DNA from 2 places in the Massilia putida genome. Region 2 is predicted to be linked to the other one. Evidence: predicted binding sites of a transcription regulator. Region 2 holds the regulator's gene; the other holds the start of a gene.
What was found. The regulator NrdR, encoded in region 2, represses ribonucleotide reductase genes. The targets are predictions, from matches to a motif close to CACNANATNTNGTG.
Positions count from the first base shown of each region.

Region 1: a site for NrdR is predicted at 5,785-5,798, ahead of BVG12_RS16230 (ribonucleoside-diphosphate reductase subunit alpha). Genes of this name have one in related genera too.

Region 1 covers NZ_CP019038.1:3,156,674-3,172,100, reverse strand. The annotation lists gene BVG12_RS16260 (ABC transporter permease) at 1-366, shown strand, start outside; gene BVG12_RS16255 (ABC transporter ATP-binding protein) at 368-1,162, shown strand; gene BVG12_RS16250 (cytochrome C assembly family protein) at 1,330-2,133, shown strand; gene BVG12_RS16245 (PP0621 family protein) at 2,130-2,417, shown strand; gene BVG12_RS16240 (sensor histidine kinase) at 2,438-4,117, shown strand; gene BVG12_RS16235 (sigma-54-dependent transcriptional regulator) at 4,136-5,566, shown strand; gene BVG12_RS16230 (ribonucleoside-diphosphate reductase subunit alpha) at 5,997-8,909, shown strand; gene BVG12_RS16225 (ribonucleotide-diphosphate reductase subunit beta) at 8,994-10,094, shown strand; partial or broken gene BVG12_RS16220 (alpha/beta fold hydrolase) at 10,169-11,088, opposite strand; partial or broken gene BVG12_RS36015 (LysR family transcriptional regulator) at 11,236-11,358, shown strand; gene BVG12_RS36010 (hypothetical protein) at 11,551-12,096, shown strand; gene BVG12_RS16205 (glycosyltransferase family 4 protein) at 12,458-13,729, shown strand; gene BVG12_RS16200 (glycosyltransferase family 4 protein) at 13,726-15,381, shown strand.
Region 2 covers NZ_CP019038.1:5,992,038-6,007,464, forward strand. The annotation lists gene tolB (Tol-Pal system beta propeller repeat protein TolB) at 1-217, opposite strand, end outside; gene tolA (cell envelope integrity protein TolA) at 252-1,220, opposite strand; gene BVG12_RS28860 (biopolymer transporter ExbD) at 1,231-1,659, opposite strand; gene tolQ (protein TolQ) at 1,680-2,363, opposite strand; gene ybgC (tol-pal system-associated acyl-CoA thioesterase) at 2,391-2,795, opposite strand; gene BVG12_RS28875 (SDR family oxidoreductase) at 3,104-3,853, opposite strand; ZMP/ZTP riboswitch at 3,999-4,131, shown strand; gene glyA (serine hydroxymethyltransferase) at 4,231-5,478, shown strand; gene nrdR (transcriptional regulator NrdR) at 5,520-5,978, shown strand; gene pilV (type IV pilus modification protein PilV) at 6,094-6,636, shown strand; gene BVG12_RS28895 (PilW family protein) at 6,633-7,535, shown strand; gene BVG12_RS28900 (pilus assembly PilX family protein) at 7,532-8,281, shown strand; gene BVG12_RS35570 (type IV pilin protein) at 8,283-8,735, shown strand; gene BVG12_RS28910 (GspH/FimT family pseudopilin) at 8,723-9,289, shown strand; gene ribD (bifunctional diaminohydroxyphosphoribosylaminopyrimidine deaminase/5-amino-6-(5-phosphoribosylamino)uracil reductase RibD) at 9,316-10,434, shown strand; gene BVG12_RS28920 (riboflavin synthase) at 10,467-11,096, shown strand; gene BVG12_RS28925 (S9 family peptidase) at 11,203-13,185, shown strand; gene BVG12_RS28930 (M16 family metallopeptidase) at 13,323-15,427, opposite strand, start outside.

The sequences.
Region 1 (15,427 bases), 2.8 Mb from region 2:
CCCGTACTGATGAACACCATCGCCGGTGTGCGCCAGGTCGACGGCATCTATCTGCGCGCCGCGCGCAATCTGGGCGCCGGCGGGACGACGATGTTCCTGCGCGTGATCCTGCCGGCGGCCGTGCCGTACATCCTGACCGGCATGCGCATCGGCATCGGCACGGCGTTCATCGTCGTCATCGTGTCCGAGATGATCGCCGTGAACAACGGCCTCGGTTTCCGAATCCTCGAAGCGCGCGAGTACTTCTGGTCGGACAAGATCATCGCCGGCATGATCACGATCGGCCTGCTCGGGCTGGCCATCGACGCCGGCATGAATAAACTGAACAACTACCTGCTGCGCTGGCATCGCGGCCTGGAGCACTGATATGACCGCCCACATCGTGATCGACAACGTGAGCAAGGTGTTCGACGGCGACGGCCGCAGGATGGTCGCGCTGCAGGACATCAGTCTCGAGATCCCGCATGGCCAGTTCGTCTGCCTGCTCGGGCCTTCCGGCTGCGGCAAGTCGACCTTGCTGAACGCCGTCGCCGGCTTCGCCCCGCCGACGTCGGGCAAGGTGCTGGCCGACGGCGTGCCGGTCGCCGGACCCGGTCCGGAGCGGGGCATGGTGTTCCAGGAATACGCGCTGTTCCCGTGGATGACGGTGGAGCAGAACGTCGGCTTCGGCCTGGAGATCAAGGGCATGCCGCGCGCGCAGATCGCCGCGCGCGTGGGCCAACTGTTGAAACTCCTGTCGCTGGAAGACTTCGCGAAGCGCTATCCGAAAGACCTGTCCGGCGGCATGCGCCAGCGCGTGGCGATCGCGCGCGTGCTGGCGCTGGACTCGCCGATCCTGCTGATGGACGAGCCGTTCGGCGCGCTCGACGCGCTCACGCGGCGCAACCTGCAGGACGAGCTGCTGCGCCTGTGGGCGGAACTGAAGAAGACCGTCATCTTCGTCACGCACAGCATCGAGGAGGCGATCTATCTCGCCGACCGCATCGTCGTGATGACCTACCGGCCGGGCACGATCAAGCGCGACATGCTCGTCGAGCTGCCGCGCCTGCGCGACCCGGCGGCGCCCGAGTTCAATGCGCTCAAGCGGGAATTGGGGCTCATGGTGATGGAGGAACAGCAGCGTCACCATGATGCGGAGATCAAGGCGGCGGCGGTCGATTAAACCAACGTCGTTCCCGCGGAAGCGGGAACCCATACTGAGCTACGGAAGTCGTGAAGCCGGCGGATGCCGGTAACTCGACATGGGTTCCCGCTTTCGCGGGAATGACGTGCTGATTACTCTTCTGGCAACCTAACCTTGCCCATTCCGGATGGTGTAGACTCGCGCGTATGCAACTCACCCTATTTATCGCCGCGGCCATTTTGTACGCGGTATGTGCCCTGCTGCCGTCGCGGCAGGGCTCGGCCATTTCGGTCGTGACAGCCGTGGCCTGGGCCGTGCATGGCGCCGCGCTGTGGCCGGACATCGTGACGAACGGCACGCTGCGCGTCGGCTTCGCCTTCATGCTGTCGGCCGCGCTGTGGATTTCCGTCGCCGCCTACTGGATCGAAAACCGCAACTTCGCGCTGGACAGCATGCGCCGCATGGTCATGCCGTGCGCGGCCGTCGCGGCGATCCTGCCGCCGCTGTTCCCGGGTAATCTGATGCCCGTGCAGGCCCAGTCGCCCGCGTTCGGCTGGCACGTCGCGGTCGCCGTGTCGGCCTACAGCACGCTCACGATCGCCGCTTTCCACGCCGTGCTGATGGCGCTGCAGGAGGCGCGCCTGCACACGAAGAGCGCGAAGAAGGGCTGGCTGGGGAGCGCGATCGACCAGCTGCCGGCGCTGCTGACCATGGAACGGCTGCTGTTCCGCATGATCGGCATCGGCTTCGTTCTGCTCAGTCTCACTGTCCTGTCGGGCATCGTGTTCTCCGAACAGCTGTTCGGCCGCGCGCTGCGCTGGGACCATAAAAACGTGTTCGCGCTGCTGTCGTGGGTCTTGTTCGCCGCGCTGCTGGCCGGACGCCGCTGGCGCGGCTGGCGCGGCAAGACCGCGCTGCGCTTCACGCTGGCCGGATTCGCCACCCTGGCGCTGGCGTATGTCGGCAGCCGGTTCGTATTTGAAGTCGTTCTGCACCGGGGGTTCGTATGACGCGACTGCTTTTCTGGATTGCGCTCGTCATCCTCGTGGTGATGGCGGTGCGCAGCAAACTGCGCGCCGCGATGGCGCGCGCGCAAGGCCCGGTCGCCGGGCCGGCATCCGCGGCAAGCGGCGGCGACGCCAAGGCCTGGAGCCGCGTCGAGGACAAGGCCGAGCCGATGGCCTGCTGCGCCCACTGCGGCGTGTATTTCCCTTCGTCGGAGGCCGTGCGGGTCGAGGGCCGCGATTACTGCGGCACGGCGCACGCGCGCGAGGCGCAGCAGCAGGCCGGGTAAGCCGCCGCATGGCGCCCTGGTTGCCCCTTTCCGCCGAGTCGCGCTCGACGTTCTGGCGCTCGCTGCAGACGCTGACGGTCACGCGCATCGTGATCGCGCTCGTGCTGCTGCTCTACCTGGCCGTGGACGTGCGGCGCGGCCGCCTGGACGGCGCCCTGTATGCCGAGACGTGCATCACGTACGTGCTGACGGCGCTGCTGTTCGCCGCCGTCGCCCAGCGCTGGCGCCGGCGCTTCCTGTGGCAGCTGTCCGGCCAGGTCGTCGTCGACATCGTCGCGATCTCGCTGTTGTACCTGGCCGCCGGCGGCATGCGCAGCGGCCTCGCGCTGATGTATCTGTTCCCGCTCGCGGGCGCCGCGATCCTCGCGCCGCTGCTGCTGGCCCTGTTCTCGGCCGCGCTGGCGTCCCTGTTCGTGCTGGGTGAAAGCGCCTGGCAGATCTTCGTGCGCGGGGGCGAGCCGCCGCTGACCCAGGCGGGGCTCACCGGCGCCGCGTTCTTCGCGGTGGTGCTGGTGCTGAACCGCCTGGCTGCGCGGCTCATCAAACAAGAAGAACTGGCCGCGCGCCGCGGCGCCGACCTGCGCATCCAGCAGGCGATCTACCGCATCGTCGTGGACGACGTCGCCGACGGCATCCTCGTGCTCGGGCGCGACGGCACCGTCTTCGGCGGCAACCCGGCGGCGCGCCGCATGCTCGGGCTGGAGACGCAGCCGGGCGAGGACGGCAACGCGTTCCTGCTGTCCGACGTGCCGGCGCTCGAGCCGGTGGCGCAGAGTTTCGCGGCCTGGGTCGGCTGCTCCACGGACGCGCCGGCCGCGGCGACGGGCGGCTACGTCACGATCAAGCGCTGGCACGAGACCGAAGGGGCGATCCGCGGCCGCCTCGACCAGCCGGTGCACCTCAAGCTGCGTTTCGCGCGCGTCGACACGCCGGAAGGCGCGGCCGAGCGCAGCCTCGTGTTCCTGCAGGACGTGAGCGCCATCGAAAACCAGGCGCAGCAACTCAAGCTGGCATCGATGGGCCGCCTGACGGCCAGCATCGCGCACGAGGTCAGGAATCCGCTGTCGGCGATCGGCCACGCGACCTCGCTGCTGGCGGAAGACTTGCACGGGCCGGCCGAGGTGCGCCTGCTGCGCATCGTGAACGACAACGTGGCGCGCGTGAACCGCATGGTCGAGGACATCCTGAAACTGTCGCGCAAGGTGCAGCCGAACGGCACGCCCGTGGCGCTCGACGACTTCTTGCCGGAGCTGCGCGCCGAGTTCACGGAAATGCACGGTTTGGCCGGTGATATAGTATGGGTGGGCGAGGCGCACGGGCGCAGCGTGCGTTTCGACGGCCTGCACCTGCGCGAGGTGCTCGTGAATTTGCTCGGCAACGCGATCCGCTACGCGAGCGGCAAGCCGGCCAGCATTCGCGTGGTCCCCGTGCTCGACGCCACGGGGCGCATGGAGTTGCACGTGCAGGACGACGGCCCCGGCATCACGCCGGAAGTGCGGGCGCACCTGTTCGAACCGTTCTACACGACGTCGAGCAAGGGCACGGGCCTGGGCCTGTACCTGGCGCGCGAGCTGTGCCTGAACAACGGCGCGATGCTCGACTACGAATACCGCACCGAGGACGTCCGGCCCGGTGCTGCCGGCGACGGCACGGGCGAGGCCAGCGGGCGCTTCGTGATCACCTTCGCCGCATCCCTTTAACGTCACGGAAAGAAAGCCATGAGCTCACCCCGCATCCTGGTGGTCGACGACGAACCCGACCTGCGCGAGCTGCTCGAGATCACCCTGCTCAAGATGGGGCTCGACGTGGACAGCGCGGCGACCGTGCGCGAAGCGCGCGCGCTGCTCGGCCAGAAACCGTATGCGCTGGTGCTGACGGACATGCGCCTGCCCGACGGCCTGGGGCTGGAACTCGTGCGCGAGGTGGCGGCCAATCATAAATGCACGCCCATCGCCGTGATCACCGCGTACGGCAGCGCCGAGAATGCGGTCGTGGCGCTCAAGGCCGGCGCGTTCGATTACGTGTCGAAGCCCGTCGTGCTGGACGACCTGCGCGCGATGGTGCGCGCCGCGCTGAAATTGTCCGACCCGGCGGCTGCTCCCGCGAGCGCCAATGCGGACGGGACGTCGCGCCTGATCGGGCAATCGCCCGCGATGCAGGCGCTGCGCGCCCAGATCGCGCGGCTGGCGCGCTCGCAGGCGCCCATCGCGATCAACGGCGAATCGGGCAGCGGCAAGGAACTGGCCGCGCGCGAGATCCACGCGCAGGGCGCGCGCGCCGGCAAGCCGTTCGTCGCCGTCAACTGCGGCGCGATTCCCGAGGCGTTGATGGAGGCGGAGTTCTTCGGCTACCGCAAGGGCGCGTTCACGGGCGCGAACGACGAGCGCGACGGCTTCTTCCAGGCCGCCAACGGGGGCACCCTGATGCTCGACGAAGTGGCCGACCTGCCGCTCGCGATGCAGGTGAAACTGCTGCGCGCGATCCAGGAGCGGCGCGTGCGCAAGATCGGCGCCACCGTCGAGGAACCGGTCGACGTGCGCATCATCAGCGCCACGCACAAGGACCTCGCCAAATGCGTGGAGAACGGCAGCTTCCGCCAGGACCTGTTCTACCGCCTGAACGTCATCGAACTCACGCTGCCGCCGCTGCGCGAGCGCCTGGACGATCTGCCGCTCCTGGTCGACGCCATCCTCGCGCGCCTGGCCGGCCCCGGCGGCGCGCGCCTCGGTCCCGGCGTGCTCGAGGCGCTGCGCGGCTATGCCTTTCCGGGCAATGTGCGCGAGCTGGAAAACGTGCTGGAGCGGGCGCTCGCCTTCGCCGACGATGGCGTGATCGAGGTGGGCGATCTGCTGCTGAAAGGGGCGAAGCTGGGCGATGCGGCCGTCGTGCCGGTTGCCGATGTCCAGGCTCAGGCCCCGGCCCCGGCGCCCTCGGCGACGGAGCCGGCCGCGCCGCCCCCGTCGCTCGCCGACGACGCGCTGCCGAGCAATCTGCCGGACTACCTGAGCCAGGTCGAGCGCGACATCATCCTGCGCGCGCTGAACCAAACCCAGTTCAACCGCACGCAGGCCGCCAGCCTGCTCGGCATCAGCGTGCGCCAGCTCCGTTACCAGATGCAGAAACTGGACATTCATGCGCCCGAACCCTGACCCGGTCGTGGCCTTTTCGCCAACGCAGCAAAGCCAAACGGTCGGTTTTTGCACGAATAGTAAGCACGGAAAATCGCGCCATAAAATCGATGTTAGCGCTTACTTCGCCGTGGAGGCTTCAGGTATCGGGTCTGATCGATGTCAAGAAAAAAATCTTAGTAGCAGAGCTCTTAAAAATTCCGTACATCGACTACAATTAGGTCTGTAAGGCCGTTGTCTACTACATCTAGTGGTCAACGGCCTTAATGCCGAACAGAAGGAGTAGGGGCGCAAAGCTTTTTTCTCAACATTGCTGCTCCTATTTTTATCGGCGAAAAGTTATCGAGTTGCTAATTTTGATGAGTTGGCAGCTTTCCCCGGATTCATCGCGGGTCCATCTACAAATTCGTGAAGGCGGTGGCAGTTCGTGAACGCCATGCTGGGAGGCTCAATGCAAACATCTTCGGACATTTCCATCAATCCGCACGTCGCAGCAGGATCGGCGGCCGGCAAGAACGCGGCCGAACTGGTCGCGGGTAACGACTACCGCATCATCCGCCGCAACGGCGCCGTGGTGCCGTTCGCACCGAGCAAGATCGCCGTCGCGATGTCGAAGGCGTTCCTGGCCGTGAACGGCGAGAGCGGCCGCGAGTCGGCGCGCATCCGCGAACTGGTCGAGCAGCTGACGAACAACGTGGTCGCGGCGCTGGTGCGCCGCCAGCCGAACGGCGGTACCTTCCACATCGAGGATGTGCAGGACCAGGTGGAATTGTCCCTGATGCGCTCGGGCGAGCATGACGTCGCGCGCGAATACGTGCTGTACCGCGCCAAGCGCATGGAAGAGCGCCGCGCCGCCAAGGAAGCCAATGGCGGCACCCAGATCGCCACGCCGCAGTTCACCGTGGTCGACGGCGGCGTGCGCCGCCCGCTCGACATGAACGAAGTCTCGTCCCTGATCAACGCCGCCTGCGCCGGCCTGGAAAAGCACGTCGACGCCGACGCCATCCTGGCCGAGACGGTCAAGAACCTGTACGACGGCGTGCCGGTCGAGGAACTGCACAAGTCGGCCGTGCTGGCCGCGCGCGCGCTGATGGAAAAGGATCCGGCCTACAGCCAGGTCACCGCGCGCATCCTGCTGCACTCGATCCGCAAGGAGATCTTCGGCAAGGACGTGCCGCAGGCCGGCGCCGCCGCCGAATACATCACCTATTTCCCGCAATATATCGCCAAGGGCATCGACGCGGAGCTGCTGGACGAGGAACTGGGCAAGTTCGACCTGCAGAAGCTGGCCCGCGCCATCGTCGCCGACCGCGACCTGCAATTCGGCTACATCGGCCTGCAGACCCTGTACGACCGCTACTTCCTGCACATCCGCGAAACCCGCATCGAGATGCCGCAGGCGTTCTACATGCGCGTCGCGATGGGCCTCGCGCTGCGCGAGGACAACCGCGAAGCGCGCGCCATCGAGTTCTACAACCTGCTGTCGACGTTCGACTTCATGAGCTCGACCCCGACGCTGTTCAACTCGGGCACCCGCCGCTCGCAGCTGTCGTCGTGCTACCTGACCACCGTCGCCGACGACCTGGAAGGCATCTACGACGCCATCAAGGAAAACGCGCTGCTGTCGAAATTCGCCGGTGGCCTGGGCAACGACTGGACCCCGGTGCGCGCGCTCGGCTCGCGCATCAAGGGCACGAACGGCAAGTCGCAGGGCGTCGTGCCGTTCCTGAAGGTCGCGAACGACACCGCCGTCGCCGTCAACCAGGGTGGCAAGCGCAAGGGCGCCGTCTGCGCCTACCTGGAAACGTGGCACCTGGACATCGAGGAATTCCTCGACCTGCGCAAGAACACGGGCGACGACCGCCGCCGCACGCACGACATGAACACCGCAAACTGGATTCCGGACCTGTTCATGAAGCGCGTGATGGAAAAGGGCGAGTGGACCCTGCTGTCGCCGTCGGAAGCGCCGGACCTGCACGACAAGGTCGGCAAGGCCTTCGAGGAAGCCTACCTGAAGTACGAAGAGAAGGCCGCGCGCGGCGAGCTGACCGTGCACAAGAAGGTGCAGGCGCTCGACCTGTGGCGCAAGATGCTGTCGATGCTGTTCGAAACGGGCCACCCGTGGATCACGTTCAAGGATCCGTGCAACATCCGTTCGCCGCAGCAGCATGTGGGCGTCGTGCACTCGTCGAACCTGTGCACCGAGATCACGCTGAACACGAACGAAGACGAAATCGCGGTCTGCAACCTGGGCTCCGTGAACCTGCCGGCCCACATGAAGGGCGACGGCCTGGACGTGGTCAAGCTGCAGAAGACCATCCGCACGGCGATGCGCATGCTCGACAACGTCATCGACATCAACTACTACGCGGTCGACAAGGCCAAGAACTCGAACCTGCGCCACCGTCCGGTCGGCCTGGGCATCATGGGCTTCCAGGACTGCCTGCATATGATGCGCGTGCCGTTCGCGTCGGATAAGGCCGTGGAATTCGCCGACCGCTCGATGGAAGCCGTCTGCTACTACGCCTACCTGGCATCGACCGAGCTGGCCGAGGAACGCGGCCGCTACCAGTCGTACGAAGGTTCGCTGTGGGACCGCGGCATCCTGCCGCAGGACTCGATCAAGCTGCTGGCTGACGAACGCGGCGGCTATCTCGAGCAGGACGCGTCCGAGTCGATGGACTGGAACATCGTCCGGAATCGCATCAAGCAGTTCGGCATGCGCAACTCGAACTGCGTGGCGATCGCCCCGACCGCGACCATCTCGAACATCATCGGCGTCTCCGCCTGCATCGAGCCGACGTTCCAGAACCTGTACGTGAAGTCCAACCTGTCGGGTGAATTTACCGAGATCAACTCGTACCTGGTGCGCGACTTGAAGGCGCGCGGCCTGTGGGACGAGGTCATGATCAACGACCTGAAATACTTCGACGGCTCGCTGTCGCGCATCGACCGCGTCCCGCAAGACCTGCGCGACATCTACGCCACCGCGTTCGAAGTCGATCCGAAGTGGCTGGTGGAAGCCGCGTCGCGCCGCCAGAAGTGGATCGACCAGGCCCAGTCGCTGAACATCTATATGGCAGGCGCCTCGGGCAAGAAGCTGGACGAGACCTATAAACTGGCCTGGCTGCGCGGTCTGAAGACGACGTACTACCTGCGCACGATCGCCGCGACGCACATGGAGAAGTCGACCACCCGTACCGGCGCGCTGAACGCCGTGGCGGTCGACGGCGGCCTGTCGGCGGCTCCGGCTGCCGCTCCGGCGCCGGCCACTCCGGCACCGACGCCGGACGTCGTCGAAGGCGCCGCCTGCTACCTGCGTCCGGGCGATGCCGGCTTCGACGAGTGCGAAGCTTGCCAATAAGCGGACTGTATACCCTGACGTGAAACACGCACCGCCCGGCACCGCCGGGCGCTGCCACTACAAGAACTCAAGAAGGAAAACATCATGGCTCTCTCCTGGGACGATGAACCGGCCGCCGCGCCGGCCCCTGCCGCCGCCAACTCTGAAGCCAGCGCCGCCGACGTCGCCAAGCGCGTGAACGCGGACGACAAGCGCATCATCAACGCCAAGACCGACGTCAACCAGCTGGTCCCGTTCAAGTACAAGTGGGCGTGGGACAAATACCTCGCCGGCTGCGCCAACCACTGGATGCCGCAGGAAGTGAACATGCAGCGCGACATCGAGCTGTGGAAGAACCCGAACGGCCTGACCGAAGACGAGCGCCGCATCGTCAAGCGCAACCTCGGCTTCTTCGTGACGGCCGACTCGCTGGCCGCGAACAACATCGTGCTGGGCACCTACCGCCACATCACGGCGCCGGAATGCCGCCAGTACCTGCTGCGCCAGGCATTCGAGGAAGCGATCCACACGCACGCCTACCAGTACATCGTGGAATCGCTGGGCCTGGACGAGAAGGAAATCTTCAACGCCTACAACGAGATCCCGTCGATCCGCGACAAGGACCAGTTCCTGATCCCGTTCATCGAGGTCATCAACGATCCGACGTTCCACACCGGCACGCTGGAAAACGACCAGAAGCTGCTGCGCTCGATCATCGTGTTTGCTTGCCTGATGGAAGGCCTGTTCTTCTACGTCGGCTTCACGCAGATCCTGGCGCTGGGCCGCCAGAACAAGATGACGGGCGCCGCCGAGCAGTACCAGTACATCCTGCGCGACGAATCGATGCACTGCAACTTCGGCATCGACCTGATCAACACGATCAAGATGGAAAACCCGCAGCTGTGGACGACCGAGTTCAAGGAAGAGATCAAGCAGCTGTTCCTGAAGGCCGTCGAGCTGGAATACCGCTACGCCGAAGACACGATGCCGCGCGGCGTGCTGGGCCTGAACGCAGCCATGTTCAAGGGCTACCTGCGCTTCATCGCGAACCGCCGCGCCGTCCAGATCGGCCTCGATGCGCTGTTCCCGAACGAAGAAAATCCGTTCCCGTGGATGAGCGAGATGATCGACCTGAAGAAGGAGCGCAACTTCTTCGAGACGCGCGTGACCGAGTACCAGACCGGCGGTGCGCTGAACTGGGACTGATCCCGGATCGCCCGCCCGCGCCCGACGAAGCCCGCCACCCGGCGGGCTTTTTTATTTTCCGTCGACGAACTTCGGAGCGCCGACGTCAATGCCTCCGGCGCTTCTTCCATCAGCCAGTGCCCCGCATCCGGAACGACCTCTTCGCTGACGTTGGTCGCCGCATTGCGCATCACGAGGGCCTCGTTGACGCCGAACGACTTGGCGCCGCCGATCGCCAGCACGGGCATGGGGAGTTTGTGGTCGACGACCTTCTGGTTGGTCTCGGCATCCTTGGGAAAACTGAGGAATTGCGCGAAGGCCGGGTGCCTGGCGCCGGGACGGGCATACCGCTTCGCATAATAAGTATGGGTCGCTTCGTCGACCCTCTTTAAGTGCGGGGTCGCTTCGTCGACCTTCTTCCGGTCGCCGGCGAATTCGTTCCGGAAGCGGTCCAGGTAGATGCGCTCGCGCCCGGTGACGAGGCGCTCGGCGTCCGGGCCGCCGAACGAGAAGTGCCACAGCAGCGGATTGGGCACGATCTGCTCCCACGGCGGCATCCGGGGCACGGGCGCGTCCATGACGACGAGGCGGTTCGTCTTGTCGGGATAGCGGGACGCGCAGGCGAAGGCCACCATCGTGCCGATGTCGTGGCCGATGACGACGGCGTGGCCGATGCCGAGCTTGTCGAGGACGGCGCGGATGTCGCCCGTCTGCGTCCATTTGTCGTAGCCGCCGGCCGGGGGCGAGGACAGGCCCATGCCGCGCAGGTCGGGCACGACGAGGGCATGGTTGGCCGCGAGGCGGCCGGCCAGCGGCGGCCACACGGCGCCGTGGCGCCGAAACCGTGCGGCAGCACGACGGCCGGACCGTGCCCGCCGGCGCACACGTGCAGCGTGACGTCGCCGGTTTGGATGGTCCGGGCCTTGAACGCGGGCGGGAAGGGTTGGGCGGCGGCGCCGGCGGGATGGCTCAGCGCCGGGGACAGCGAAAGAACGGCTGCGATACGATGGAACATGAAAGGCTTCTCCCGGCGGGGGAGGCCACCTGGCCGTCGCTGAATGCCCTCGAGGTGAAGGCCAGTATGGTTTAGGATGGGCAGCCGGACTAGTCGTCGAATACCGCAACAGCAATCCGGAAACGCCGAACAAACGTATCACCGGACATGAAACTGGGAGGCGTCGCCACGTTCGTCACGGCGGCCGACAGCGGTTCCTTGAGCGAAGCGGGGCGCCGGCTGCGCGTGTCGCGTTCCGTCGTCAGCGAGCGCCTCGTCGAGCTCGAGCGGTCGCTCGGCGCGAGTCTGCTGCAGCGGTCGACGCCCAAGCTCTCGCGCACCGAAGACGGCGCCGCCTTCCTCGCGCGCGCCGCGCGCATCGTGCGCGACGTGCAGGAGGCCGCGGCCGATCTGGCCGAACGGCGCGGCCAACTGAGCGGCCCGCTGCGCATCGCCGCGCCGGTGACGTTCGGCCGCATGCACCTGGGCCCCGCGCCCTATCCCTTTCTCGCGAAGTGCCCCGACATCCAGCTGACGCTGGAGCTGGACGACCGCCGGGGCGACGCGACGTCGGATGGCTTCGATGCCGTCATCCGCCACGGTCCGATCGCGGACATCTGCCTCGTCGCGTGGCAGCTGGCGGCAGGCGGCGCGTGCTCGTCGCCGCGTCCGCCTACCTGGACCGGCATGGCGCGCCGCGTTCGCCGGAAGAACTCGAAGGGAATGGTATCGCGGCATCTTCGATATGCACCGTGTCCGGGCCGACTGGCGCTTCGCGCAGCACGGCGAGACGCGCGTCGGGCGCGGGCGGCCCGGCATGGTGCTGAACAACGGCGACATGATGCGCGACGCCGCGATCGCCGGACTGGGCATCGCGCTGCTGCCGGTCTTCATCGTCGGCGCCGCCATCAAGGCGCGGACCTTGCGCGTCATCGACGTCGGCATCGAGGCCGAACAGGAGTACATCTACATCGCGCACGCGGACGGCCAATCCGTCCGCGAAGCTGCGCGCCCTGCGTACATGGTTGAAGGAGGCGTTCGGCGATCCGCTCTATTGAGAGACCGAGTGCAGAGGTGAGGTTTAGGTCAGGAAATTTCATAGCATGCGCATCGGTGTCGCGGCGCGCGTGCTGTCGCGAAGCGACGAAGGACGTGATCGATGCCTTCGTCGCACGCCCGGACCTCGCGCATGCCGTGGTCGATGTGCACGGTCCGCGATCGCCATCGCGGACCTTCATCCGTACCTCCGGCGACACGTCGATGCCTTCTTGCGTGGCGCAACGCACGCATTCGTCACGATTTTTGCGTGTGCGTCGCGCCACTCGGTGAAGTCTGAGGCTATCATGCGTTCAATTCCAACTTGTCGTTGTCGCCACGCGAACCGAACGTCATGATCCGAGTTCTCTTCATCCACCAGAATCTGCCGGGCCAGTTCCGCCGGCTGATGCGGTATCTGCAGACGCGGCCCGACTATCAAGTGGTCGCGATCGGCGAAGAGACTGCGGTGCGACGCGAACCGGCGGGCCCGAAACTGCGCGTGATCGGCTACGCCAAACCGGACGGTCCGGGCGAGAAGACCCATCACTACCTGCGTCATTTCGAAGGATGCGTGCGCCGCGGCCAGGCCGTCGCGCGCGTCTGCGTGGCGCTGAAGCAGGAAGGCTTCGTGCCCGACGTCGTCGTATGCCACCCGGGCTGGGGCGAGGGCCTGTTCGTCAAGGACGTGTTCCCGCGCGCGCGCCTCGTCGTGTTCTGCGAGTTCTGGTGGGCCGCGGACGGACTGGACGTCGGCTTCGATCCCGAGTACCCGGTGAGCTTCGACGACCGCCTGCGCATCCGCATCAAGAACTCCGTGCTGATGCAGTCGCTGCTGGCGGCCGACGACGGCGTCGCGCCCACGCGCTGGCAGCTCGGCGTGCATCCGCCCGAGTTGCGCGCCAAGATCCGCGAGGTGCACGAAGGCATCGACACGCAGCAGCTCGGCCCCGATCCGTGCGCGCAGCTGGTGCTGCCTGGTGGCGCCGTGCTCACGCGCGCCCAGCCGGTGCTGACGTTCGTCGCGCGCAACCTCGAGCCTTACCGCGGCTTCCACGTCTTCATGCGCAGCCTGCCGCGCCTGCTGGCCGGGAATCCCGAGCTGCAGGTCGTCGTCATCGGCGGCGACGGCGTCAGCTACGGCCGCCGTCCGCCGCAGGGTCACGCGAGCTACCGCGAGGCGCTCAAGGCCGAGCTGGACGGCCGCTTTGATGCCGTCGACTGGTCGCGCGTGCACTTCCTCGGCAAGGTGCCGTACGCCACCTACCGCAGCGCGCTGCAGGTGGCGAGCCTGCATGTCTATCTGACGTATCCGTTCGTGCTGTCCTGGTCGATGCTGGAAGCGATGGCCGTCGGCGTGCCGGTGCTGGGCTCGAGCACGGCGCCGGTGCAGGAAGTGATCCGTGACGGCGAGAACGGCTTCCTCACGCCGTTCTTCGACGTCGCGCGGCTCGCCGACCGCGCACTCGACCTCATCGCGCGCCGCCACGAGATCGCCCGCATCGGCCTCGCAGGCCGCGCGACGGTGCTCGCACGCTACGATTTCGAAACGGTGGGCCTGCCGGTCTACCTCGACCTGCTCAAGCCCCTGCCCGGCGCCGGGCGCGTGGACGAGGAGGCCGCATGACGGACCGCTTCGCCTTCCACTACGCGCCGGACGGCTACTCGACGTCGGGCCCGCGCCTGATGGGACGCCAGGCCGCCGGCGCCGGCCTGCTGCGCGCCATCGCGACCGCGCCCGGCCTCGCGGCGGTCGGCTGCTTCGCCGGCGGCCAGGCCCACGCGGCCGAGGGCGAGCGCCTGCTGCGCGAGTACGGGTACGCAGGCAAGGCCGAATGGATAGCCCAGGGCCGCCCGCAAGACCTGGAGCGCTACGGCACGCTCTATTACCCCGCGCCCGGCATCGAGCGCCTGGCGTGGCGCCGGCACGGCATCGGCGAGCGCCGCTACAGCCTGTGCGGCATCACGCACACGACGGCCAGCCACGCCGTGATGACGAGCCTCGCGAACCTGCTCGTCGCGCCCGTGCGCAGTTGGGATGCCGTGATCTGCACGTCGCGCGTCGTGCGCGACAGCGTGCGCCGCCTGCTGGAGCGCCAGGCCGAGTACCTGGGCGCGCGCCTCGGGGCCCAGCGCTTCGAGCTGCCGCAGCTGCCCCTGATCCCGCTCGGCGTGCACGGCGCCGACTTCGACATCGATGCCGCGCGCCGCGAAACCGTGCGCCGGCGCTTGGGGCTCGATGACGGCGATTGCGCCTTCCTGTTCTTCGGCCGCCTGTCGTTCCACGCCAAGGCCCATCCGCAGCAGATGTTCACGGCCCTCGACAAGGCGGCGCAACAGGGCCGGCGGGTGCACCTGGTGTTGTGCGGCTGGTTCGCCAACGAGGCCATCGACAAGGCCTTCCACGAGGCGGCCGCGCAGCTGTGCCCATCCGTGAAGTTGTCCGTGCTGGACGGCCGCGTGGCCGCGAACCAGCTTGACGCCTGGGCCGCCGCCGACGTCTTCATCTCGCTTGCGGACAACGTGCAGGAGACGTTCGGCCTCACGCCGCTGGAGGCGATGGCGGCCGGGCTGCCATGCATCGTCAGCGACTGGAACGGCTACCGCGACACGGTGCGCGACGGCGTGGACGGCTACCGCATCCCGACCGTGATGCCGGCCGCGGGCGCCGGACTTGATCTCGCGCAGCGTTACGACGATGGCGTGGACAGCTACGACGCGTATTGCGGTCATACGAGTCAGGCGGTGGCCGTGGACGGCGCGGCGCTCGCGCAGGCGTGCGCGCGCCTCGCCGGCGATGAGGCGCTGCGGCGCCGGCTGGGCGAGAACGCGCGTGGGCATGTGCGCGCCGAGTTCGATTGGGCCGTCGTGTTCGGGCGCTACCGCGCGTTGTGGCGCGAGCTCGACGAGCGGCGCCGCGCCGATGCGGCACTCGGTCCGGCGTTGCCGGCGGCCGTGCCGGACAGGCTCGATCCGTTCGAACTGTTCGCCACGTATCCGACGATGCTCATCACGCCGACGTCGATGGTGGAGCTCGCGCCGGACGCGTCGCTCGCGCTGTTGCGCCAGTATCGCGAACTCGCGATCAACCGCTTCGCGCACGCGTCGCTGCCGACGTTGGAAGAGTTCGGACAGATCTTCGGGTCCATCGAATCGCGTCCGACGCAGGTCGACGAGCTGCTCGATGCGCTCGGACCGTGCGACCGGTCGACTTTGCTGCGCGGACTCGCGTGGCTGTGCAAGATGGACTTGCTGCGCATTAGTGCGGCGGAGGGTTAATTCTGTATAGCGCCTTTATTTAAAGGCTTTATGCGAAATGGTAGCA
Region 2 (15,427 bases):
GGCGCGCGTCGATGACCTTGAAGACGCCGCTGCGCTCGAGGTCGGCGCGGACGATCGCGGAGACTTGTTCGGGCGCCACCGATTCATCGGCAAACGCCGCGACCGCGACCGGAATCTGGTTGCTGCCCACGCCGGCGATTTCGACTTTCAGCTGGGCATGTGCGGCCACGCCCATCAGGAGGGAGGCCGAAAACAGCAGGGTATGTAGTTTCTTCATGTTTCTCTCAGCAATGGTTAAGGTCGGAACGCGATCATTGCAGATCCTTCATATGGAACTCGATCACGAGGGAACGCTCTACCGTACCATCTTTCTTCTTGGGCAGTGGGGACGATTTGGTGATGCCTTTTTCGACCGCGTCGTCGAACGAAGGCACGCCGCTGCTCTTGATCTTCTTGACCGAAATGATCTCGCCCGTCGGCAGCTGTTCGACGCGGAAGGTGGCCGTCGGATTGCCCGGTTCGTCGAGGCTGCCCGCGTACGACGTATTGCCTTTCACCTTGGCCGTGATGGCCGCGGTATAGCCTTTGTCGATGCGCGGCGCCGTCGATTTCTCGGCCGATCCCGTACTGGTCGGATTGCCGGCCGCGCCGGTGATGCGGCGCATTTCCTCGGCGCGGGCGGCGTCGAGTTTCTTCTGTTCGGCGGCGGCCTTTTTCTTCTTCTCGGCTTCCTCTTTCTTTTTCTTTTCCGCTTCTTCTTTTTTCTTCTGCTCGGCTTCTTTCTTTTCCGCGTCGGCCTTGGCCTTCTTCTCTTCGAGTTCGCGTGCTTTCTTCTCGGCCAGCGCCTTCGCTTTCTTTTCCTCGATACGCTTCTGCTCCGCGAGCTCGCGCTCTTCCTCGAGCTGCTTGCGTTTCAGTTCTTCCTTGCGTTTTTTCTCGCGTTCGAGGGCGATGTCCGGTTGCTTCGGCTGCGGCTGTTCGACGGCGGGCGGCGGCTCCACGGCTTTCGGCGTGGGCTGGGGCGGCGGCGTTTCCGGTTCCGGCTCCGGTGCGGGCGTAGGCGGAGGGGGCGGCGGGGCGGCGGTCTGCGTCCGCACGTCCCAGATTTCCGCCTCGACGGCGACCGGGGCGTTGTTCTGCCAGCTGATGCCGATCCACAGGAAGGCCAGCAACAGGGCGTGTACGCCCACCGCCAGGCCGATGGCCGGCCAGCGGTTCGGCTCAGGCGGCACGCGGTAGGGCGCGCCGTTGCCGATGCTGTTCTGCTTCGTTGCTGACATCAGTTCTTCTTCACTTCGTGGCCAGTCCGACGCGGGTGATGCCCATCTTCTTGGCCTCGGAAATCAGCTGGATCACGTCGTCGTATTTGCTGTCGCGGTCGCCAGCTATCAAGACCGGATAATCCGGATGCGCTTCATGGATGTCGCGCAGGCGCGTGACCAGCGTGGAGCGGCTCGACACGTTTTCCAGCGGTTGCGGATTCTTGCCCGTGACGCCGATCTGCAGCTGGGCGTTTTCCTTGATCGCGATCTGGATGTAGTCGTCCGGCGGCTGCGTGGAACGCTCGGCGCTGGGCAGCTTGATCTCGCTCGGGTTCTGCGTCGGCGGCACCGCCATGAAGATGATGAGCAGCACCAGCATCACGTCGATGTACGGCACGACGTTGATCTCGGACTTGAGCTTGCGACGACTGCCCCGCAGGCTGCTGTTGAAGGCCATGTCGGTTCCTCTTGCGGCGGTCAGCGCGACTGGCGCTGCAGGATGTTCGAGAATTCCTCGACGAAGCTTTCGAAGCGGATCGCGAGGCGGTCGATGTCGTGGGTGAAGCGGTTGTACGCCACCACGGCAGGAATGGCGGCGAACAGGCCGATGGCGGTGGCGATCAGCGCTTCGGCGATGCCCGGCGCGACCGTGGCCAGCGTCGCCTGCTGCACGTTCGCCAGGCCGCGGAACGCGTTCATGATGCCCCAGACGGTGCCGAGCAGGCCGATGTACGGCGACACCGAGCCGACGGAAGCCAGGAAGTTCAGGTGCGTGTCGAGCTGGTCCAGCTCGCGGTGGAACGCGGCGCGCATCGCGCGGCGGGCACCGTCCAGCACGGCGCCGACGTCGAGCGCGTCGCGCGATGCCTGCTTGCCCTTGATGAACTCGCCCATGCCGGCTTCGAAGATGCGGGCCAGCGGGCCGCTCTGGTCGCGTTGGCTGCTGGCGCTCTGGTGCAAGGTGTGCAGGTTGCCGCCGGCCCAGAAGCTGCGCTCGAACTGTTCCGTCTGGCGACGCGCGGCACGGATCGCGAACAGCTTGCGGAAAATATAGGTCCAGCTCATGAGGGAAATCGCGAACAGCAGAGCCATGAGCAACTGCACCAGCACGTGGGCATGGCGGATCAGTTCAATGAATGAGAGGTCTTGGACTGCGTTCATCGGATATATATTTGGGCAAATGAATTGTCAGACGGCACGCATTTTAGCAGCGGCAAGGTCTGGAAGGGAACGGGGACGTAGCGTGACCGCATCGACACAGCCAACTTTTACATCGGCACTGGAGAGCAATGTGTCGCCGCGCCAGGCTTGCTGGGCGAACTGCACGGAGGCGCGGCCGAGCTTTTCGACGTTGAGAGTCAGTCTGACTTCGTCGTCCAGGCGCGCGGATGCGAGATAGTCGACGCTGGCACTGCGCACGACGAAGATGGCGCCTTCCTGGTCGCGCAGGGTTTGCTGATCGATGCCGAGCGAACGCAGCCATTCGGTGCGGGCGCGTTCATAAAACTTCAGGTAATTGGCGTAGTACACGATGCCGCCGGCGTCCGTATCTTCGTAGTAGACCCGAACTGTCCAGGTGAAAACTGAAGGCATTTCAGCTGCCATAAATGAAAATGGGAAATATTTTACGCCATTTCTACCAGCCATATGTGCGCTAGGGTACATATACACGGGTATAACCGGCGGACGGCCCGTTGGCGGAGCCGTCGAAACAGGGCGTGAGCAACCGCCGGCTCATGCCAAGCCAGCAACTGTAGCACTTTTTCATTTCGGATGGCGCCGCTGTTACAAAGCGAAAACAATTCGTTCGCCCGCCGACCGATTGCCGTGATCGAAGTCGACACTTCGGGGTCAGAGCCCGGTTTTGGGAAATTGCCCAAAACCGGGCTCTGACCCCGGATTCAGCTCTGGTTGCGCTTGATGTTGAGGGGGCCGTAGCCCTGGCACGTCGGCATCATCTCGATGTGGTTGATGTTGACGTGCGGCGGCAGCGAGGCGATCCAGTAGGCCGTTTCGGCGATGTCCTCGGCGGTGAGCGGTTGCGTGCCTTCGTAGACCTTCGCGGCGGCGGCGTCGTCCCGCAGGCGCACGTTCGAGAATTCGGTGCCGCCGCACAGGCCCGGCGCGATATTCGTCGCGCGCACGCCCGTGCCGACGAGGTCGGCGCGCAGGTTCAGCGTGAACTGTTCGACGAACGCTTTGGTGGCGCCGTACACGTTGCCGCCCGGGTAAGGGGTGCGGCCGGCCACGGAGCCGATGTTGATGACCAGGCCGCTGCCGCGTTCGACCATCGCGGGCAGCAGGGCGTGCGTCATCGTGACGAGACCCTTGATGTTCGTGGCGATCATCGTTTCCCAGTCTTCCAGCGGGACTTCGTACGCCGGCTTCGTGTTCAGCGCGAGGCCGGCATTATTGATCAGCACGTCGATCTGGCGCCAGGATTGCGGCAGCATCGACAGCGCTTCCTCGATCGACGCCTTGTCGGTGACGTCCATCGCGATCGGCAGGGCCGATTCGCCCAGCTCGCGGGCGAGGGCGTCGAGACGCTCCTTGCGGCGCGCCGCCAGCACCACCTGGTGGCCGTTCTTGACGAAAGTGCGCGCCATGGCGGCGCCGAATCCGGCCGAAGCGCCGGTGATGAAAACGATCATGATGGTTTACCTGGCAAGGTTGCAACCGTGAGATTGTAGCGGAAATGCCCACGCGAAGCAGGGTCGGCAGCGGGGTTGCCAGGGCGTCATCGGTTTCCTTGCCTGCCGGCCGTACAATCCCGTACAATCGGGAGTTCCATTTACATACATCTCACGTAACTGGCGAAAACCGTGCGCTGCCGTCCGATCAGGAGCGATCGGCCTGCCGGTGCGTGGCGAAGGTGGGCACCCACCGGGGAACGTGAGATTTCTCATTGCCGTTCGCCTGGGCAGCCACCGACTGGTACGCGTCTGTATCGCGGATGCCCTGCATTCTCCGGCTCCCGCCCGTTCAGCGCTCACCGTTGCCTGGTTCTCTTAACGATTGGAGTTTTTTCATGTTTGCAAAAGATCACACGCTCGCCAAGGTTGACCCGGATCTGTGGGATGCGATCCAGAAGGAAAACAAGCGCCAGCAGGACCACATCGAGCTGATCGCATCCGAAAACTACACGTCGCCGGCCGTGATGCAGGCCCAGGGCTCGCAGCTGACCAACAAGTACGCCGAAGGCTATCCGGGCAAGCGCTACTACGGCGGCTGCGAATACGTCGACGTCGCCGAGCAACTGGCCATCGACCGCGTCAAGCAGCTGTTCGGCGCCGAAGCCGCGAACGTTCAGCCGAACTCCGGCTCGCAGGCGAACCAGGGCGTGTTCTTCGCCATGCTGAAGCCGGGCGACACGATCATGGGCATGTCGCTGGCCGAAGGCGGCCACCTGACCCACGGCATGGCGCTGAACATGTCGGGCAAGTGGTTCAACGTGATCTCCTACGGCCTGACCGAGCAGGAAGACATCGACTACGAGCAGATGGAACGCCTGGCGCGCGAGCACAAGCCGAAGCTGATCATCGCCGGCGCCTCCGCCTTCGCCCTGCGCATCGACTTCGAGCGCTTCGCCCGCGTCGCCAAGGAAGTCGGCGCGTACTTCATGGTCGACATGGCGCACTACGCCGGCCTGATCGCCGCCGGCGAATACCCGAACCCGGTGCCGCACGCCGACTTCGTCACGTCGACGACGCACAAATCGCTGCGCGGCCCGCGCGGCGGCATCATCCTGATGAAGGCCGAGCACGAGAAGGCCATCAACTCGGCCATCTTCCCGGGCATCCAGGGCGGTCCGCTGATGCATGTGATCGCCGGTAAAGCGGTCGCCTTCAAGGAAGCGCTGTCGCCGGAATTCAAGGCTTACCAGCAGCAGGTCGTCAAGAACGCCAAGGCGCTGGCCGACACGCTGACCGCACGCGGCCTGCGCATCGTCTCGGGTCGTACCGAGTCGCACGTGATGCTCGTCGACCTGCGTTCGAAGGGCCTGACCGGCAAGGAAGCGGAAGCCATCCTGGGCCAGGCACACATGACCTGCAACAAGAACGGCATTCCGAACGACCCGCAGAAACCGTTCGTGACCTCGGGCATCCGCCTGGGCAGCCCGGCGTTCACGACGCGCGGCTTCAAGGAAGAGGACGCCGTCAAGGTCGGCAACCTGATCGCCGACGTGCTGGACAACCCGCACGACGCCGCGACCATCGACCGCGTCAAGGCCGAAGTCAAGAAACTGACCGACAAATACCCGGTCTACGAAGCGTAATGCGATAGCGGGGGCGCCCTTGTGGCGCCCTCTACACTCCCATGAAATGTCCGTTCTGTCAGCATGAAGACACCCAGGTCCTCGATACCCGCGTATCCGAGGAAGGCGACGCCATCCGGCGCCGGCGCCGCTGCGCCGCGTGCGACAAGCGCTTCACCACCTACGAACGCATCGAGCTCTCGATGCCGTTCATCGTCAAGAAGAACGGCAGCCGCACCGAATACGAATCCTCCAAGCTGCGCGGCAGCCTGATGCTTGCGCTGCGCAAGCGTCCCGTGGCGGCCGAAGCCATCGACCGAGCCGTCGCGTCGATCGAAGAAAAACTCCTCACCAGCGGCCGGCGCGAAGTCGACACGGGTCATGTCGGCGAACTGGTGATGCAGGAACTCAAGCGCCTCGACAAGATCGCCTACATCCGCTTCGCCTCCGTCTACAAGAACTTTGAAGACCTGGCCGAGTTCCAGGAAGCGATTGCCGAAGTGGGCCAGCCGCGTAAATAAGCGCGTCCATTTTCCCCATCTTTAGTTGCATCCCTGCGGTTGAGCCAGCACACGGCTCGCCCGGGCTCGACTGTTACCTTGTCAGCTTCGAAAAACGATAAGCTGGAGGTCGTCGATGCGGTCGCTGCCGGGTTCGTCATTGCGCGTGCGCGCCGGGTTCACGCTGGTGGAAGTGCTCGTCGCGCTGTTCGTGGTTGCGGTGGGCATTGCCGGCGCGGCCGCGTTGCAGGCGCTGGCCGTGCGCTCGTCGCGCGATGCCGCGCACCTGGCCGAAGGCACCCGGCTGGCGCGGTCGCTGGCCGAGCGCATGCGCGCGAATCCCCACGCATTGGCGCTGCCCGATGCCGACAATCCCTATCTGCAGCTCGATTACGACGCCGGCAGCGGCGCGCCGACGGCATCCGGGTTGTGCTACGCGGACGCGGCCTGCGACGCGGATGAGCTGGCGCGCTTCGACCTGTACGAGGTGTCGGAAGCGCTGGCGGCCACCTTGCCCGGCGGGCGCATCCGCGTGTGCCGCGATGCCGGACCGCCCGCCTGGTCCTGCGACGCCGGGGACGGGGCGCCGCTGGTCGTCAAGGTCGGATGGCGTGCACCGGGCGAGACGGCGACGGCTGCGCCGAAGGTGATGCTGCCGCTGGCGGGAGCGGCACGATGAGACGGTCCGTCCGCCAAGGCGGCATGATGCTGGCCGAGCTGATGGTGGCGCTGGCCGTCGGCCTGGGCGTCGTGCTGGCGGCCGGGCGCCTGCTCGTGCTGGCGAACGGCGCGTACGCGGCCCAGGTCGAGTCGTCCGCGGTCGACGATGGCGGACGTTTCGCCGTCGACCTCATTGCCCGCGCCGTGCGTCAGGCGGGCGCCGTCGACGTCGCGACACTGGCCGATCCGGCGTCCGATGCCGCGCCGGCGCGCCTGGCCGGGCTGGATGCGCGCACGCTGTCCCGCACGACGCCGGGCCTTTCCGATCCGCTCCCGGCCGCCATCAACGGCAGCGACGTGCTGGCCATCCGTTTTCCCGGCGCGGATGGCGACGCCATCGACTGCGCGGGCTTTCCGGCTGCCGCGGGGGAGGAGGGCTGGAGCATCTTCTACGTGGCGCGCAACGGCGAGGGCGAGGCCGAATTGCGCTGCAAATACCGTGGCGCCGCGCACTGGAGCGCGGACGCGCTGGTGACCGGGGTCGATGGCTTCCAGGTCCTGTACGGCGTGGACACGGACGATCCGCCCGACGGCGTGGCCAATCGCTACCTGAACGCGGCGGCAGTGGATGCGCTCGATGCCGAACTGGCCAGCCTGGGCGAGGCGGAATTCAACCGCCGCACCCACTGGAAGCGCATCGTCGGCGTGCGCGTGGGCCTGCTGCTGCACGGGAGCCGGCCCACGCGCGCGGTGCCCGGCAGCGCGCGCTACGACCTGCTCGGCGCGGGCTATGCGGATGCCGCCGGTGCGGACGATCCCGGCAGTTCGCTGGACGAAGCCCGCATGACGCCCGACCTGCGGCGGCGCGAGCGGCGGCTGTTCACGTTCACGGTCGCGTTGCCGGCGCCGCCATCATGAAGACGCGCCGCTCCGAATCCGGGCTGGCCCTCGTCTGCGCGCTGATGCTGATGCTCGCGGCGATGGTGATTGGCCTGGCCGTCGTGCGCGGCGGCTTCGTCCTGCTGGCTGCCGCGCGCAACGAACGCGACCGCGACGTGGCGTGGGCCGCGGCCGAGGCGGCCTTGCGCGATGCCGAGCACGACATCGCCGGCGCGGCGGATGCGCCACCGGACCGCGCCGCGCATTTCAGCCCGGCGGGGGCAGGCGCCTTCGTCGACGGCTGCGGGCGCGGCGAGGACGATCGCGGCCTGTGCCGGGCCCGGTCGCCGCCCGCGTGGCAGACGCTGGACCTCACGGCCGGGAACAACCCGGCGCTCGTGCCGTACGGCCGCTTTACGGGCGCCACGCTGGCCATCGGCCACGGCGTGCTGCCCGCGCGGCTGCCGGCCTATGTCATCGAGCGGATCGCGCCGCCCGGCGCCACCGCGCGGCAGGGCGGTTTTTATCGCATCACGGCCATCGGCTTCGGGAGCCGGATAGCGACGCGGGTCGTGCTGCAGTCGCTGTACCGCTTGCCGCCGCCGAATGGAAACGCGGACGGACATGAAGGAGGCAATGGCAATGGAAACGCACACGGGGACGGCCATGACGACGGCGACGGCAACCCGACGACCCGGCCGCAACAGCGCCAACTCCCCGCCGGCCGCATCGGCTGGGGCGAAATCGCGAACTGGGCCGAGCTGCACGCACATACCCGGCCATGACATTCGATCCCTTGCACCAAGCCCGGGCTTCACCCTGGTCGAACTGATGATCGTCGTGGCCATCGTCGGCATCCTCGGGGCGCTCGCGTATCCGACCTACGCCGGCTACATCGTGCGCACGCGGCGCACCGAAGGGGAGGTGGCGCTGATCGAAGCCATGCAGCGGCAGGAGCGATATCATGTCCAGCACAACACCTACGTCGCCTTCTCGGCGGACGAGTCCGGTGCGGACGGGTTCACGTGGTGGTCGGGCGCCAATGCGTCCGCCAGTGCCTACGAACTCGATGCGCATGCCTGTCACGGGCGCGACATCGCGGCGTGCGTCGAGATCCGTGCCCGTCCCGGCACGGCCAGGGTCGACGCGCGCTTCCGCGATCCCGACTGCGGCGTGCTGACCCTGGACAGCACCGGACGCCAGGGCGAGCAAGGCACGGGGGCGCGATGTTGGCCGTGACGTGCTGCGGCGCGCGGGCCCGCGGCGTGTCGCTGCCGGAAATGTGCATCGTGCTGGCCGTGGCGGCGTTATCGTTGGCCATCGCCGCGCCCGACCTGCGCGATCTCGTGCGTACCCAGCAGTTGAAGGCGGCAACGGGCGACCTGTTCGCGGCGATCGATCTCGCGCGGGCCCAGGCGCTGGCGCGCGGGCGCCAGATCAAGCTGGTGCCGCTGGATCCTCGCGGCGCCGACTGGCGCCGGGGCTGGCGCGTGGTCGACGAGCACGACGATGGCGAGCCGGCTACGGATGAGCTGATCGCGGAGCATGGTCCGCTGGCGCCCGGCATCGCCGTCGGCTTCGCCTTCACGAATGTCGCACCGCCGTACTATATCGCCTACAATGGCGCGGGGCGCAGTTGCGCCGACGGCAACAGCGCGGCGGCGCGCTGGGGAACGGTGTCGCTGTTTCACGGCGGGCACATCCGCCGTATTAAAATCAATATGCTGGGCCGGGCGCGCGTGTGCGATCCGGCGCGCGATGCGGGTTGCGACGGCGCCGCGGCACCGCAGTGAACAACGTAGCGAGACCGGAAACGAGAGTGCAGATACAGAGCGATACCGACGGCATGGCGCTGGCCCTGGAATGGGCGGCGAAGGGGATGTACATCACCGCGCCCAACCCGCGCATCGGTTGCGTGATCGTGCGCGATGGCGTCGTCATCGGCGCCGGCCACACGCAGCCCGCCGGCCAGGCCCACGCCGAGATCCAGGCGCTGCGCGATGCCCAGGCGCGCGGCAACGACGTGCGCGGCGCCACCGCCTACGTGACGCTGGAGCCGTGCAGCCACTACGGGCGCACGCCGCCGTGCTCGAACGCGCTGATCCAGGCGGGGCTCGGCCGCGTCGTCGCGTCGATGGTCGACCCGAACCCGCTCGTGGCGGGGCGGGGGATGGCGCAGCTGGAAGCGGCCGGGATCGACGTCAGCGCGGGCGTGCTGGCGAAGCAGGCGTACGAACTGAACATCGGCTTCTTTACGCGCATGCGCCATGGCCGGCCGTGGGTGCGCCTCAAGACGGCGGCCAGCCTGGACGGCGTCACGGCATTGGACAACGGCGAAAGCCAGTGGATCACGAGCCAGGAGGCGCGTGCGGATGGCCACGCGTGGCGCGCGCGCGCGAGCGCGATCCTGACCGGCATCGGCACGATCAAGGTCGACAACCCGCAGCTGACCGTGCGCGGCATCGACACGCCGCTGCAGCCGCGCCGCGTGATCGTCGACAGCCGCCTCGACATCGGGACGGGCGCCTGCATCCTGCAGGGCGAGCCGTGCTGGATCGTGGCCGCCGTGCCGCAGCGGGAAAAAGAAGCGGCGCTGCGGGCGATGGGGCATGAGATCATCATGCTGCCGAATCCGTCCGGCAAGGTCGACCTGCCGGCGCTCATGCGCGAGCTGGGCCGGCGCGAGATCAACGAGCTGCATGTCGAGGCCGGTTCCAAGCTGAACGCGTCGCTCGTGCGCGAAGGCTGCGTGGACGAGCTGCTCGTGTACCTGGCGCCCAGCCTCGTCGGTCCGGGACAGGGGATGTTCGCGCTGCCGCCGCTGGCGCGCCTGGCGGACAAGCTGCCGCTGCATTTCCATGGCGTGGCCCAGGTCGGCCCCGACCTGCGCATCATGGCGCGTTTCCGGCCGGACGAAGACCCGAACCGCCACGCCTGACACCGATACAAGTAAAAGCAAAGGAAGAGAGTATGTTCACCGGAATCGTCGCTGCCGTCGGCAGCATCAAATCGGTCACCCCGCTCGCGGACGGCGCGGATGCGGGCGTGCGCCTCGACATCGACGCGGGCGGCCTGCCGCTGGGCGACGTCGCGCTGGGCGACTCGATCGCCATCAACGGCGCCTGCATGACCGTCGTCGAGAAGACGGACAGCGCGTTCGCCGTCGACGTGTCGCGCGAGAGCCTGAACCGCACCGTCGGCCTCGACCAGCCGGGCGAAGTGAACCTGGAAAAGGCGCTGACCTTGGCCGAGCGCCTGGGCGGGCACCTCGTCTCGGGGCACGTGGACGGGCTCGGCGAGGTGCACAGCTTCGAGCAGGTGGGCGAGTCGTGGAAACTCGTCATCGACGCACCGCGTGAGCTGGGCAAATACCTGGCCTATAAAGGTTCCGTCGTCGTGAACGGCGTGTCGCTGACCGTCAACAGCGTCGAGGACATCGATGGCGCGGGTCAAGCGTGCTGCCGCTTCTCGATCAACCTGATCCCGCACACGATCGCCGTCACGACGCTGAAGCACCTGCGCGCCGGCGCCAAGGTCAACCTGGAAATCGACCTCATCGCCCGCTACGTGGAGCGCATGCTCAGCGCAGCCAAAGCCTGACCAGGGATATTTGGCGTAGACTTCCCGCTGGCATTTATTCCAGCGTAGGCGGGGCATTCGCGCGCGTCTTTACGTTGGCATCCACAACGACAACAAGGACGAGACGATGACCCTGGACACTCCCAAGCATGGCAAGACTCTGGCGCGCGGCGCGGCGTTGATCACGCTGCTCGCGGCGGCGGGGTTTGCTTCGGCCGACCCGGCCGGCATCCGCACCTACCGCACGCTCACGATGGCGCCGGGCGGCGACCGTATCGCGGCCGTCGAAGCGGTGGAGGGGGAGGCGAAGACGGGGCCGCGCGTCGTCGTGCGCGACACGGCCACGGGCAAGGTCGCGTCGACGTGGCAAAAGGCCGACTGCGCGCAATGCAAGCTGGAATCGCTGGCCTGGTCGCCGGACCAGAAGACGTTGGCCGCGATCGTCACCGACCCGAAGGCGGGCACGGCCGCCGTCATGCTGTTGCGCGACGGCCGGACGACTCTGCTCATTACCGTGAAAGGCGTCGCCGGCACCGTGCGCTGGTCGCCGGACGGGCGCCAGGTCGCGTTCCTCGCGACGGTCGGCGCGAAAAAGCTGGCGGGCGCCGTCGAAGCGGGCGCGCGCCGGATCGGCGAGATCGGCCTCGCGCAGGAAGAGGACGAGCAGCGCATCGCCATCGTGCCGGTAAGCGGCGGCGCGGGCGGTGGTGATTATCGTCTGGTGTCGCCGGGCGACACCTACATCTACGAATACGACTGGACGCCGGACGGCAAGGGCTTCGTGGTCACGAGCGCGAAGGGCAATGGCGACAACAACTGGTGGATCGCCACGCTGGGCCATGTCGACGCGGTCAGCGGCCGGCTGCGCGTGATCGCGGCGCCGAAGATGCAAATGAACATGCCGCACGTGTCGCCGGACGGCCGCACGGTGGCGTTCATCGGGGGCCTGATGAGCGACTTCGGCTCCGTCGGCGGCGACGTGTATACGGTGCCGCTGGAAGGCGGCGGCGAACCCGTCGACGTGACGCCGGACTACAAGGCCACCTTCAACGGCATCGCGTGGCGCGGCAAGGAATTACTGGCGTCCGTGCTGGCGGGCAGCGACGCCGGCATCGCCGCGATCGACCCGGACGCGCGCGCGACGCGCATGCTGTGGCAAGCGCCGGTGGGCGTGTCGGCCGGCCGCGACGGCCGCTTCGTGTTCAGCGCGGACGGCCGCGTGGCCGCGTCCGTGACGGAAGACTTCGAGCACGCGCCGCGCATCGTCGCGGGACGCCTGCCGGAACTGGTGCCGATCACGCGCGACAACGACGGCTTCGCGCCGCAGGTGGCCGCGCGCAGCGTCGGCTGGACCAACGAGGGGTTCAGCGTACAGGGCTGGCTGGTCGGGCCGCGCAATGTCGACGCGGGCAAAACCTATCCGATGATCGTGCAGGTGCACGGCGGCCCCGCGTCGGCCGTGTCGCCGCGCTACGTGTCCGGCGGCGACAGCGGCAATGCGCTCGTGCGCGACCTGGTGAAGGAAGGCTATTTCGTGTTCATGCCGAACCCGCGCGGCAGCTATGGCCAGGGCGCGGCGTTCACGCGGGCGAACATGCGCGACTTCGGCGGCGGTGACTGGCGCGACATCCTGGCCGGCGTCGACGCGGCCATCGCCCGGGCGCCGATCGACGGCAACCGCCTCGGGCTGATGGGCCATTCCTACGGCGGCTTCATGACGATGTGGGGCGTCACGCACAGCCAGCGCTTCAAGGCCGCCGTGGCCGGCGCCGGCATCGCCAACTGGATCAGCTATTACGGCCAGAACGGCATCGACCAGTGGATGGTGCCTTACTTCGGTGCGACGATGTATGACGATCCCGCGATCTACCGCGCGGCTTCGCCCATCGAATCGATCAAGGCGGCGCGCACGCCGACGCTGATTTATGTGGGGGAGCGCGACGTCGAGTGTCCGCCGGCGCAGTCGTTCGAGTTCTGGCACGCGCTGCGGGCGCTGGGCGTGCCGACCACCTTGCTCGTGTACGACGGCGAGGGCCACGCGTTCCGCAAGCCGGAGAACCAGCGCGATCTGCGCGCGCGCGAGATCGCCTGGTTCAACAAATATCTGTAGGTGGACAGCTTTGCTGTCCTCGCGTTCAACGTTCGCCGGCATGATTCGACGTGTCCCAGGTCGCGTTCAACGTTCGCCGGCGCGAATACGACGTGTCCGGGGTCGCGTATCACCGCGTGGACGGCGAGCCGTCCACCCTACGAACGGGGCTTCTTGTCAGTCGCGTTCCTGGCCTGGGCGGCGGCGGCCTTCGCTTCCGGATTCAACACCACCTGCACATAGTTCTCCGTGTTCAGGTAGCGCTGCGCCGCCCGCTTCACGTCGTCCACGGTCAGGTTCTGCACCTCCTTGTCGAACGTGAGGATGGTGCCGGGGTCCGTGCCTTCCGTCAGCGACGTCTGCAGCGCGGCCAGCCAGTACGTGTTTTCCTGCAGCGACTTGCGGTAGGTCTGCAGCCAGTTCGTCTTGACCTTGTCCAGGTCGGCCTGCGTCGGGCCTTCCGTGCGCATGCGCTCGATCTCGGCGAAGGTCGCGGTCAGCACCTTGTCGACGTTGTCCGGACCGGTCGGCAACTGCACGCCGATCGTGTAGTGGCTGTACGGGATGCGCGTCATCGAGCCTTCCATGCCGCCGCCGTAGATCAGGCCCAGTTTTTCGCGCAGCACGTCGATGATGCGGATATTCATGACTTCCGTCAGCGCGGACAGGCGCAGTTCTTCCAGTTCCGTGACGTCGGTCGGGCCGGTAAAAGTCAGCGACACGGTGCTGCGGTCTTCCGAGCCGCTGTTCACTTCACGCTTGACGACGCCCGACACGGGACGGATGCCGAGGTCGCGGTAGGCGGTCGGGATGTCCGGCGTCGGCAGGCTGCCGAGGTAGGTCGCGAGGAGCGGCTTGATGGCGGCCGGGTCGAAGCTGCCGACGAAGATGAACGTCAGGCCCTTGGCGCTGGAAAAGCGCTGGCGGTAGATGGCGATCGCGCGGTCGAGATCGATCTTCGTGATGTCGTCGGGACGCAGGGCACGCGGTGCGCGCGGGTTATTGTTGTACAGCGTGGCCAGCACGGTGTCGCCGAACAGGGCGCCCGGCTGCGACAGGCGGTTGCGCGCCAGTTCCATCTGCTTGCCGATAAACGATTTATACAGATCCTCGTCGCGGCGCACGCCGGCGAACTTCAGCCACACCATCTGCAGCATCGTCTCGACGTCGGTGGCGCCCGCGGTGCCCGCGACCACGTCCGTGTTGTTGCCCAGGCCCGCGCTGACGGACGCCGCCTTGCCGGCCAAGATCTTGCGCATGTCGAGCGGCGAGAAATCCTTCAAGCCCATCGCGGCGACGATCGTGTCGGCATAGCGGGCGTTGAACATGTCCTTGTCGTCGAACAGGCTCTGGCCGCCGAAGCGGGCGGCGCTCATCAGGACCTGGTCGTTGCGGAACGTCGTCGGCTTGAGGATCACCTTGACGCCGTTCGACAAGGTCAGCCGGGTCAGGCCGAGGCTCTCGTCGCGGCTCTCGTCGACGATCTTGCCGGGCGCCGGCGGGTGCTCCATCAGGTGCGCGGCCACGGCTTTTTCGTCGTGCGCCTGCACGTCGCGCTTTTCCGCGGCCGCGACGGCGGCGAGCAACTGGTCGCCGGTCGGGATGGCCGCGTCGCCGTCGGCCTTGGTCGAGCCCGTGTAGATCACGAGCTTGCCGGAGTCGGCCGGGATGGTTTTGGCCGCATACGCGTTGATCTCGGCCAGCGTGATGCCGGGCACCATGTCTTTCACGTAGCGGTATTCGGCGTCGATGCCGGGGATCGATTCGCCTTCGAGGAAGTTGCGCATCAGTTCGGACGCGTGGACGGCGGAATCGGTCTTGTCGCGCTCGTTCCAGGCGCGCTCGTAGGTGCGCATCATCGTCTTCTTCATGCGGTCCAGCTCGGCCGCCGTGAAGCCGAAGCGGCGCGCCCGCTCGTTCTCTTGCACGAGCGCGTCGATGGCGACGGTGGCGCCGCTCATGCCGAGCGCGGCCATCGCATTGTACGAACGGTAGCGCGGCGTCAGGCGGGAGAGGGCGCTGCTGGCGCCGATGAAGGGCGGTGTCGGCAGCTGCGACAGTTCCTGCAGGCGCTGGTTCAGCATACCGGCGAACAGCGCTTCGATCAGTTGCTCGCGGTAGCCGCGCAGCGTCTCGCGCTCGTGGAAGGCGCGCACCGGGTAGCGGATCAGGATCGATGCCGGGCCCGCTTCCTTGTCGGTGACGACGAGCGCTTCGTTGTCGGTGCGGGGCGGGATCTTCGCGTAGTCGCGCGGGCGCTCGT